DNA from 2 places in the Streptomyces sp. NPDC058864 genome. Region 2 is predicted to be linked to the other one. Evidence: riboswitches for the same ligand, from Rfam matches in the RefSeq annotation. Region 2 holds a riboswitch; the other holds the start of a gene.
What was found. Region 2 has a riboswitch for glycine ahead of gcvP (aminomethyl-transferring glycine dehydrogenase). Riboswitches for the same ligand answer to the same signal wherever they lie in the genome.
Positions count from the first base shown of each region.

Region 1: linked by a shared signal. The riboswitch ahead of gcvT (glycine cleavage system aminomethyltransferase GcvT) and the one ahead of gcvP (aminomethyl-transferring glycine dehydrogenase) in region 2 are both predicted to bind glycine.

Region 1 is NZ_JBHYMQ010000010.1:107,905-113,060, reverse strand. It holds gene ACFW3D_RS10920 (hypothetical protein) at 147-893, shown strand; gene ACFW3D_RS10915 (AAA family ATPase) at 928-1,605, opposite strand; glycine riboswitch at 1,779-1,879, shown strand; gene gcvT (glycine cleavage system aminomethyltransferase GcvT) at 2,058-3,170, shown strand; gene gcvH (glycine cleavage system protein GcvH) at 3,255-3,635, shown strand; gene glyA (serine hydroxymethyltransferase) at 3,700-4,971, shown strand; gene ACFW3D_RS10895 (L-serine ammonia-lyase) at 5,126-5,156, shown strand, end outside.
Region 2 is NZ_JBHYMQ010000098.1:10,473-15,628, reverse strand. It holds gene ACFW3D_RS38895 (MerR family transcriptional regulator) at 1-252, shown strand, start outside; gene ACFW3D_RS38890 (DNA polymerase IV) at 335-1,789, shown strand; gene ACFW3D_RS38885 (PRC-barrel domain-containing protein) at 1,702-2,082, opposite strand; glycine riboswitch at 2,184-2,288, shown strand; glycine riboswitch at 2,293-2,405, shown strand; gene gcvP (aminomethyl-transferring glycine dehydrogenase) at 2,445-5,156, shown strand, end outside.

The DNA.
Region 1 (5,156 bases), on a different contig from region 2:
TCCGGCGGCGGGCGCGGGCGACCCCCGCATCACAAGCCCGCCACACGAGCCCGTCACGCGATGCGATCGTCCGGTTGCGAAGCGTCACCGCCGCTCCGAAGGTAGGACGAGCAAGGAGAAAACCCTCAACCGGGAGATATCTCGACATGCGCATCACCAGGATCAACTCCACCCTCATAGCGGCGGCCGTGTGCGCCTCGCTGACGATGGGCCTCACCGGCGGTGTCGCGAGTGCCCAGGCCCCCACCCGGAGCACGGCCGTCGAGGTCGAGCACCTCGCCGCTCGCGCGGCGGACACGGGTAACGCCGAACTCATCGCCAAGCTCGGTGACACGCTGTCCATCGGGGCCAAGCTCACCCAGGAAGCCCAGGTCGAAAGCCCCGACTCGGCGAAGCTGGAGGACCTCCGCAAGGGTCTGGAGGAGTCGAGCCGGCAGCTGGCCTCGGTCCTCGACCAGGCTGGTGCGGTATCTCCCGGCATCACCGACCCGTCGGCCTACGATCCGGGCGCGCCACAACCGGGCCTGGAGCCGGGCGATCCCGGCCAGCCGGGTGACCCGGCCCTCATCGACCAGGTCGGCGGACCGGGTGGTGACCAGAGCGCCGCGGACGCCGTCACCGACGTCAAGAACGCGCTCACCAAGCTGGTCCAGGACGTCACGGACCTGCTGGCCAAGGTGGTCGCCAAGGACCTCGCGGGCGTGACGGCCGGTGTCGCCACCGTCGTCGCCGACCTGCAGGCCCTGCTGCTGGCGGTGCCGAAGCTGCTCACCGGCGCGCTGCCGCTGCCGCTTCCGCTCCCGCTGCCGCTCCCCCTGAACGACCAGGGCGAGCAGCTCCCGCCCGAGGCGCAGCTCGCGCCGGAGGCCCAGGTGGATCCGCAGCTCCAGTAGCGGTACCGCCCCTCACGCGACGCGGCCCGGCCGCTCAGCCGTCGAAGTCGATGGCCTCGAGCTCCCGGGCCGCTTCGCGGTCCAGCAGCACCACCGAGGCGCACGCCCCGGGCAGCCGGCCCGCTTCCGCCTCGGTCAGCAGGCGGCGGGAGGCGGCGCGGTGCCGGGCCATGGCGTACGCCGAGACCCCGCGGCCGCGTTCGCGCTGACCGTCCAGCGCGGTCCGCACGGGAACGTCCAGCAGCACCAGGTGCATGCCCCGCCCCCGGCGCCGCGCCTCGCGGGCGACCCAGGCGCGCACCCAGCGCAGGGTGCCGCAGTCGTGCAGGACGACGCTGTCGCCCGAACGCAGCGCCCGCCACAGACCGGCGTAGTGCGCGATCCGCACCAGGGGACGGTAGAGGGCGTACGGCAGCAGCCGCGGAACCCGGGCCTGCCAGCGTTCCCGCACGTCCTGGGAGTCGATCAGGCGGGCCCCGCCCGACGCGCGCCGCATGAGGGTGCTCTTGCCGCCGCCGGGCAGTCCGGAGACGACCAGGAAGTCACCCGGCGGGTAGCGCAGGGTGCGCACGGGCCGGCGTCCCCGCCGCAGGTCGAGCAGCCGTCGCGGCCGCACGGCGCGGCCCGCGCGGCGCGCCTCCCCGGCCCGCGCCGGTACCGGCCGGGACACGGCCGGACCCCCGGCCGTCGCATACGCACTCTGCCACCGCACAGTTCGCCCTCCGGGTCCGACGTTCAAGAAATGGTAAATCCTGTGTCTTTGCCTACCCAGAGAAGCGGCGTCGTTACTACCGGATCGGGACCGGACCCGGACATCCGGGACGCGATCGCGACAACGACGGGCGCCCGTGCAATGATGGCGCCCTCAATCTCATATCGGCCGTTCGAGGCCGCGCGGGAGAGCTTCCGCACCGCTGCGGCGGGCGGGACGCCGAAGGAGCAAGTCCTCCCTTGAATCTCTCAGGCACAGATACCGCGCGTTCGAGGCACATCTGAAAAGCGGGCGAGCCCTCCCGGCGACGGGGGTGCCGCCCCACCCAAGGTGCAAGCCAGGCTCCTCCGACCGGAGGGTCCAGGTGAACCTCTCAGGTTCCGATGACAGATGGGGAGGGCCTGCCCCGTCATCGCCCTACCTGTCTCTTCCTCGCCTTGGGAGCCCGACCGATGAGTGAACCCCGCCGTACCGCACTGGACGCGCTGCACCGCGCCCTCGGCGCCACCATGACCGACTTCGCGGGCTGGGACATGCCGCTGCGGTACGCCAGCGAGCGCGACGAGCACACCGCCGTGCGGACCCGGGCCGGTCTCTTCGACCTGTCCCACATGGGCGAGATCACGGTCACCGGTCCGGCCGCGGGCGAGGCGCTGGACCACGCGCTGGTCGGCCACATCTCGGCGCTGGCCGTGGGCCGTGCCCGCTACACGATGATCTGCGCGCCCGACGGCGGCATCCTCGACGACCTGATCGTCTACCGCCTCGGCGACGAGGAGTACATGGTCGTCGCCAACGCCTCCAACGCCCAGGTCGTCCTCGACGCGGTGGCCGAGCGCGCCGCCGGCTTCGACGCGGCGGTCCGCGACGACCGGGACGCCTACGCGCTGATCGCCGTCCAGGGCCCGAACTCCCCCGCCATCCTGAAGTCGGTCACCGACGCCGACCTGGACGGGCTGAAGTACTACGCGGGCCTGCCGGGCACCGTGGCCGGGGTCCCCGCGCTGATCGCCCGCACGGGCTACACCGGCGAGGACGGCTTCGAGCTCTTCGTCGCCCCGGCCGACGCGGAGAAGCTGTGGCTGGCGCTGACCGAGGCGGGCGCGGACGCCGGCCTGGTGCCGTGCGGCCTGTCCTGCCGCGACACGCTGCGCCTGGAGGCGGGCATGCCGCTGTACGGGCATGAGCTGACCACCGCGCTCACCCCCTTCGACGCCGGGCTCGGCCGGGTCGTGAAGTTCGACAAGCCGGGTGACTTCGTGGGCCGCGAGGCGCTGACCGCGGCCGCCGCCAAGGCCGAGGCCACGCCGCCGCGCAAGCTGGTCGGCCTGGTCGCCGAGGGCCGCCGCGTCCCCCGGGCGGGCTACCCCGTGGTGGCGGGCGGCGAGGTGGTCGGCGAGGTCACCTCCGGCGCGCCGTCCCCGACCCTGGGCAAGCCGATCGCCATGGCGTACGTGGACGCCGAGCACGCCGTTCCGGGCGCCTCCGGTGTGGGCGTGGACATCCGCGGTACGCATGAGCCGTACGAGGTGGTGGCCCTGCCGTTCTACAAGCGGCAGCGCTGAGTTCCCGCTCACATCCGGCACAGCCGTCCCACCTGTCAAGACAGCCGTCACCAGCACATACCGTCATCCAGGAGAATTCACGCCATGAGCAACCCCCAGCAGCTGCGGTACAGCAAGGAGCACGAGTGGGTCTCGGCCGCCGACGCGGACGGTGTGTCCTCGGTGGGCATCACCGAGCACGCGGCGAACGCCCTCGGCGACGTCGTCTACGTCCAGCTCCCGGCGGTCGGCGACACGGTCGCCGCGGGCGAGACCTGCGGTGAACTGGAGTCGACCAAGTCGGTCAGCGACCTGTACGCCCCGGTCTCCGGTGAGGTCACCGAGGTCAACGAGGACGTCGTCAACGACCCCTCGCTGGTGAACTCGGCGGCCTTCGAGGGCGGCTGGCTGTTCAAGGTGAAGATCTCCGAGGAGCCGGGCGACCTGCTCTCCGCGGACGAGTACACCGCCTTCACCGGCGCCTGACCGCTCGGGACCTCCCGACCGCTCCGCCCTGTCCACTCCGACCTCCGGACGGATGACCCCCCTGATGTCGCTTCTCAACAGCTCACTGCACGAGCTCGACCCCGACGTCGCCGCCGCCGTCGACGCCGAACTGCACCGCCAGCAGTCCACCCTCGAGATGATCGCCTCGGAGAACTTCGCTCCGGTCGCGGTGCTCCAGGCCCAGGGCTCGGTGCTGACCAACAAGTACGCCGAGGGGTACCCCGGCCGCCGCTACTACGGCGGTTGCGAGCACGTCGACGTGGTCGAGCAGCTCGCGATCGACCGGGTCAAGGCGCTCTTCGGCGCCGAGCACGCCAACGTCCAGCCGCACTCGGGCGCGCAGGCCAACGCGGCCGCGATGTTCGCGCTGCTGAACCCCGGCGACACGATCCTGGGTCTGAACCTCGCCCACGGCGGGCACCTGACCCACGGCATGAAGATCAACTTCTCCGGCAAGCTGTACAACGTGGCCGCGTACCACGTGGACGCGGAGACCGGGCAGGTCGACATGGCCGAGGTCGAGCGCCTGGCCAAGGAGTCCCGCCCGAAGCTGATCATCGCCGGCTGGTCGGCGTACCCGCGGCAGCTGGACTTCGCGGCCTTCCGCAGGATCGCCGACGAGGTCGGCGCGTACCTGATGGTCGACATGGCGCACTTCGCCGGTCTGGTGGCGGCGGGGCTGCACCCCTCCCCCGTGCCGTACGCGGACGTCGTCACCACGACCACGCACAAGACGCTCGGCGGCCCGCGCGGCGGCGTCATCCTGTGCAAGGCGGAGCTGGCCAAGAAGATCAACTCGGCGGTCTTCCCCGGCCAGCAGGGCGGCCCGCTGGAGCACGTCATCGCGGCGAAGGCGGTCGCCTTCAAGGTCGCGGCGAGCGAGGAGTTCAAGGACCGCCAGGTCCGCACCCTGGAGGGCGCGAGGATCCTCGCCGAGCGGCTGACGCAGGACGACGTGGCCGCGGCCGGTGTCTCGGTGCTGTCCGGCGGCACCGACGTCCACCTGGTCCTGGTCGACCTGCGCGACAGCGAGCTCGACGGGCAGCAGGCCGAGGACCGGCTGCACGAGATCGGCATCACGGTCAACCGCAACGCGGTCCCGAACGACCCGCGCCCGCCGATGGTCACCTCCGGTCTGCGCATCGGCACCCCGGCGCTGGCCACCCGCGGCTTCGGCACGGAGGACTTCCGCGAGGTCGCCGACGTCATCGCCGAGGCCCTCAAGCCGGGCTTCGACGCGGAGACCGCCAAGGCGCTCGGCGCCCGGGTCACCGCCCTGGCCGGCAAGCACCCGCTGTACCCCGGCCTGAAGTAGCGAGCGTCACCCGGTGTGCGGGGCCGACCGCGAGGACGGTCCCGCACACTGGAACAAGCGCGGCGCACCCACGCCGCACACGTACCACTCCGGCGGTGACCCCGCCGGCCGCCCGCGGACAACGGGGTCCGCGAACCCGAGGAGTCATCGCACCGTGGCCATCTCCGTCTTCGACCTGTTCTCGA
Region 2 (5,156 bases):
GCGCCCGCCGAGCTCACCCGCATGACGCTCATGAGCGACGGTGCGACGGTGTACGAGTGCACCTCCCCGGACGAGGTCGTCGATCTCCTCCAGGGCGGTCAGGGGATCTTCGGGATCGCGGTGGGCGTGGTGTGGCGGGACGTCGAGGGGGCCCTGTCACAGCTGCACTCCGAGCGGGTCGACACCGGGGAGACCCTGGTCGGCCACAACCCGGGCGACGAGCTGGCACGGCGTCGCAACCGCGCGGGCTGAACCGGGCCGAACGGCCGCTCCCCACCCGTCCGCCGTACACGCGTACGGCGGATGTCGGACCCGTGGTGCACCATCGGTGACTGTGAGAAGCGCGCCGACCATCCTCCATCTGGACATGGACGCGTTCTTCGCCGCCGTCGAGCAGGCCGCGAAGCCGAGTCTGCGGGGGAAGCCGGTCGTCGTGGGGGGTATCGGGCCGCGCGGCGTGGTGGCGACCGCGTCGTACGAGGCCCGGGTGCACGGGGTGCACTCGGCGATGGCGATGGCGCACGCCCGCCGGCTGTGCCCGAACGCCGCCTACCTGGTGCCGCGCTTCGCCGTGTACCGGCAGATCAGCGACGTCGTCATGGAGCTGCTGTCGCGGCTGTCGCCGCTGGTCGAACCGCTCAGTCTGGACGAGGCCTTCGTCGACCTGGAGGCGGGCGGCATCGGTGACGACCCGCGCGCGGTGGGGCAGCGGCTGCGGGCGGACATCCGAGCGGTGACGGGGCTCACCGGCTCGGTGGGACTCGCGGGCTCCAAGCTGCTCGCCAAGATCGCCTCGGAGCAGGCCAAGCCGGACGGGCTGGTGGTCATCGAGCCGGGTACCGAACGTGAGCTGCTGGCCCCCATGCAGGTGCGCGCGCTGCCCGGCGTGGGGCCCGCCACGGCCGAGCACCTGCGGCGGGCGGGCATCCTCACGGTCGGCGAGGTGGTGGAGGCGGGGGAGGCCGAGCTGGTACGGCTGCTCGGCAAGGCGCACGGCGCCCATGTGCACGGGATGGCCCTGGGGGTCGACGAGCGGCCCGTGGTCGCCGACCGCGAGAGCAAGTCGGTCTCGGTCGAGGACACCTTCGACGTCGACCTCACCGACCGGGTGCGGGTCCGGCTCGAGGTGGACCGGCTGGCCGACCGCTGCGTGCGCAGACTGCGCTCGGCGGGCCGTTCGGGCCGCACGGTGGTGCTGAAGGTGCGGCGGTACGACTTCACGACGCTGACCCGTTCGGAGACGCTGCGGGCCCCGACCGACGACCTGGCGGTCGTTCGGGAGACCGCGGCGCGGCTGCTGGAGGCCGTCGACATCACGGGCGGCGTCCGGTTGCTCGGCGTCGGTGTCGCGGGGCTGGCCGACTTCACGCAGGAGGACCTGTTCGCCCAGGCGGCGGAGCGGGAGGGGGAGGCGGCAGGCGAGGAGCCCGGCCCGTCCGAGGCGGCACCGGAGCGGTCCGGGGAGGAGATCCGGGAACCGGGGCCGGCGGAGCGGCGCTGGGTGCCGGGCCAGGACGTACGGCACACCGAGTACGGCGCCGGGTGGGTGCAGGGCAGCGGGGTCGGGAGGGTCACCGTCCGCTTCGAGGAGCCCGGCTCGGCCGTGCCGGGGCGGGTGCGCACCTTCGCGTTGACCGACCCGGAGCTGGAGCCGTCCGAGCCGCTCCCGCTGGTGTTACCGGGCCCGCCGGGGCCGCCGCGTCAGCTGTCGCCGGCGAGCGTGCCGAAGTCGCGGTCCGGCGGGGGCTCCGGCACCGGGCCGGAGAGCGAGGGCCCGCTCATGCCGTAGTGGTGGTAGAGCTGGAGCTCCTGCTCGGGCGAGAGGTGCCGGCCCACGCCGAAGTCCGGGGCGTCCTTGATCAGTGCCTTGTCGAACGGGACGCGCAGCTCTTCCCCCGTGAACTCGCTCGGTTCCAGCGGCACGAACGCGTCCCGGCTGAAGAGACCGGTGCGCACCGCCGCCCACTCGGGCTCCCCGGTGGCGTCGTCGAGGTACACCTCGTCCACCGTGCCGATCTTCATCCCGTTGCGGTCGAAGGCCCTGCGTCCGATGAGGCTGCGCGGATCGATCCCGGTCTGCACGGTCCCTCCAACTGGTCGCGATTAATCCTATTTAGGCACGAAAGGTGGCGGCTGTCACATGACCCGGTACCGGAGCGCGCTGGTACGCTGACAGCGGCTGCTGACCCCTTGCGGGAGAGTCCTGGCGACGCGGGGAACCGCCCGCCGGGCGCCGAAGGAGCAAACCCTCCCCGGAATCTCTCAGGCATCCGTACCGCATGGGCGAGGTCACTCTGGAAAGCAGGAAAGGGCGGCACACCCCGTGCGCGGCCCCTTCCTCACCGACGGTGAAAGCCGCCCCGGCACGTGCGGGGCGGTGAAGCTCTCAGGTTCAGATGACAGAGGGGGAGGCCGTGTCGCGCCAGACCAGGAGGCCTCCGCAGATGACCGCCAACCGCATCCCACTCTCCGAGCTGGAGCGCGGCATCCCCTTCGAGCAGCGCCACATCGGGCCCGACGCCGGCGCGCAGGCCAAGATGCTCGCGCAGGTCGGCTACGGCTCGCTGGACGAGCTGACCGCCGCCGCCGTCCCGGACACCATCAAGAGCGCCGAGGCGCTCGGCCTGTCCGGTGCCCGCACCGAGCCCGAGGTCCTCGCCGAACTGCGCTCGCTCGCCGACCGCAACCAGGTGCTGCGGCCCATGATCGGCCTCGGCTACCACGGCACCTTCACCCCGCCGGTCATCCTGCGCAACGTCATGGAGAACCCCGCCTGGTACACGGCGTACACGCCGTACCAGCCGGAGATCTCCCAGGGCCGCCTGGAGGCCCTGCTGAACTTCCAGACGGTCGTCGCCGACCTGACCGGGCTGCCCACCTCCGGTGCCTCGCTGCTCGACGAGGGCACGGCCGCCGCCGAGGCGATGGCCCTGGCCCGCCGCGTCGGCAAGGTCAAGGACGGCGTCTTCCTGATCGACGCCGACGCCTTCCCGCAGACCGTCGCCGTGATCGAGACCCGTGCCGAGCCCACCGGTGTCGAGGTCGTCGTCGCCGACCTCAGTGAGGGCATCCCCGCGGAGATCGCCGAGCGCGGGGTCTTCGGCGTGCTGCTGCAGTACCCGGGCGCCTCGGGCGCCGTGCGCGACCTCAAGCCGGTCGTCGAGCAGGCCCACGGGCTCGGTGCCGTCGTCACCGTCGCCGCCGACCTGCTGGCCCTGACCGTGCTCACCTCCCCGGGCGAGCTCGGCGCCGACATCGCGGTCGGCACCACCCAGCGCTTCGGCGTTCCCATGGGCTTCGGCGGTCCGCACGCCGGTTACATGGCCGTCCGCGACACCTACGCCCGCAGCCTGCCGGGCCGCCTGGTCGGCGTCTCCGTCGACGCCGACGGCAACAAGGCCTACCGCCTGGCGCTGCAGACCCGCGAGCAGCACATCCGCCGCGAGAAGGCCACCAGCAACATCTGCACCGCGCAGGTGCTGCTGGCCGTCATGGCCGGCATGTACGCGGTCTACCACGGCCCCGACGGCCTGGCCCAGATCGCCCGCCGCACCCACCGCTACGCCGCGGTCCTCGCCGAGGGCCTGCGCGCCGGCGGCGTCGAGGTGACCACCGGCGCCTTCTTCGACACCGTCACCGCCCGCGTGCCCGGCCGGGCCGCCGAGGTCGTGGCCGCCGCCCGCGAGGCCGGGGTCAACCTGCGCCAGGCCGACGCCGACCTGGTCGGCATCGCCTGCGACGAGACCACCGGCCGCGCCGACCTCGACGCGGTCTGGGGCGCCTTCGGTGTCACCGGTGACGTCGAGGCCCTGGACGCGGCCACCGAGGACGCGCTGCCCACCGGACTGATCCGCGAGGTGGACTACCTGACCCACCCGGTCTTCCACCAGCACCGCTCCGAGACCGCGATGCTGCGCTACCTGCGCCGCCTCGCCGACCGCGACTACGCGCTGGACCGCGGCATGATCCCGCTGGGCTCCTGCACCATGAAGCTCAACGCGACCACCGAGATGGAGCCGGTCACCTGGCCCGAGTTCGGCGCGCTGCACCCCTTCGCGCCGGCCGACCAGGCCGAGGGCTACCTGACCCTGATCCACGAGCTGGAGGACCGCCTCGCCGAGGTCACCGGCTACGACAAGGTCAGCCTCCAGCCGAACGCCGGCTCCCAGGGCGAGCTCGCCGGCCTGCTGGCGGTCCGCGCCTACCACCGCGCCAACGGCGACGCCCAGCGCACGGTCTGCCTCATCCCGTCCTCCGCGCACGGCACCAACGCCGCCAGCGCCGTGATGGCCGGCATGAAGGTCGTCGTCGTGAAGACCGCCGGAGACGGCGAGGTCGACGTCGAGGACCTGCGCGCCAAGATCGAGCAGCACCGCGACGAGCTCGCCGTGCTCATGGTCACCTACCCCTCCACGCACGGGGTCTTCGAGGAGCACATCGGAGACATCTGCGCCGCGGTGCACGACGCGGGCGGCCAGGTCTACGTGGACGGCGCGAACCTCAACGCCCTGGTGGGCCTGGCGAAGCCGGGCCACTTCGGCGGCGACGTGTCGCACCTGAACCTGCACAAGACCTTCTGCATCCCGCACGGCGGCGGCGGCCCCGGCGTCGGCCCGGTGGCGGTCCGCGCGCACCTCGCCCCGTACCTGCCCAACCACCCGCTCCAGCCGGCCGCCGGCCCGGAGACGGGCGTCGGCCCGATCTCGGCCGCGCCGTGGGGTTCGGCCGGCATCCTGCCGATCTCGTGGGCGTACGTGCGGCTCATGGGCGGCGAGGGCCTCAAGCGCGCCACCCAGGTGGCGGTGCTGAGCGCGAACTACATCGCCAAGCGCCTGGAGCCGCACTTCCCGGTGCTCTACACCGGGCCGGGCGGGCTCGTCGCGCACGAGTGCATCATCGACCTGCGCCCGCTGACCAAGGAGACGGGCGTGACGGTCGACGACGTCGCCAAGCGCCTGATCGACTACGGCTTCCACGCGCCGACGATGTCGTTCCCGGTTGCCGGGACGCTGATGATCGAGCCGACGGAGAGCGAGAACCTCGCGGAGCTGGACCGCTTCTGCGACACGATGATCGCGATCCGCGCCGAGATCGAGCGGGTCGGCTCGGGGGAGTGGCCCAAGGAGGACAACCCGCTGCGCAACGCCCCGCACACC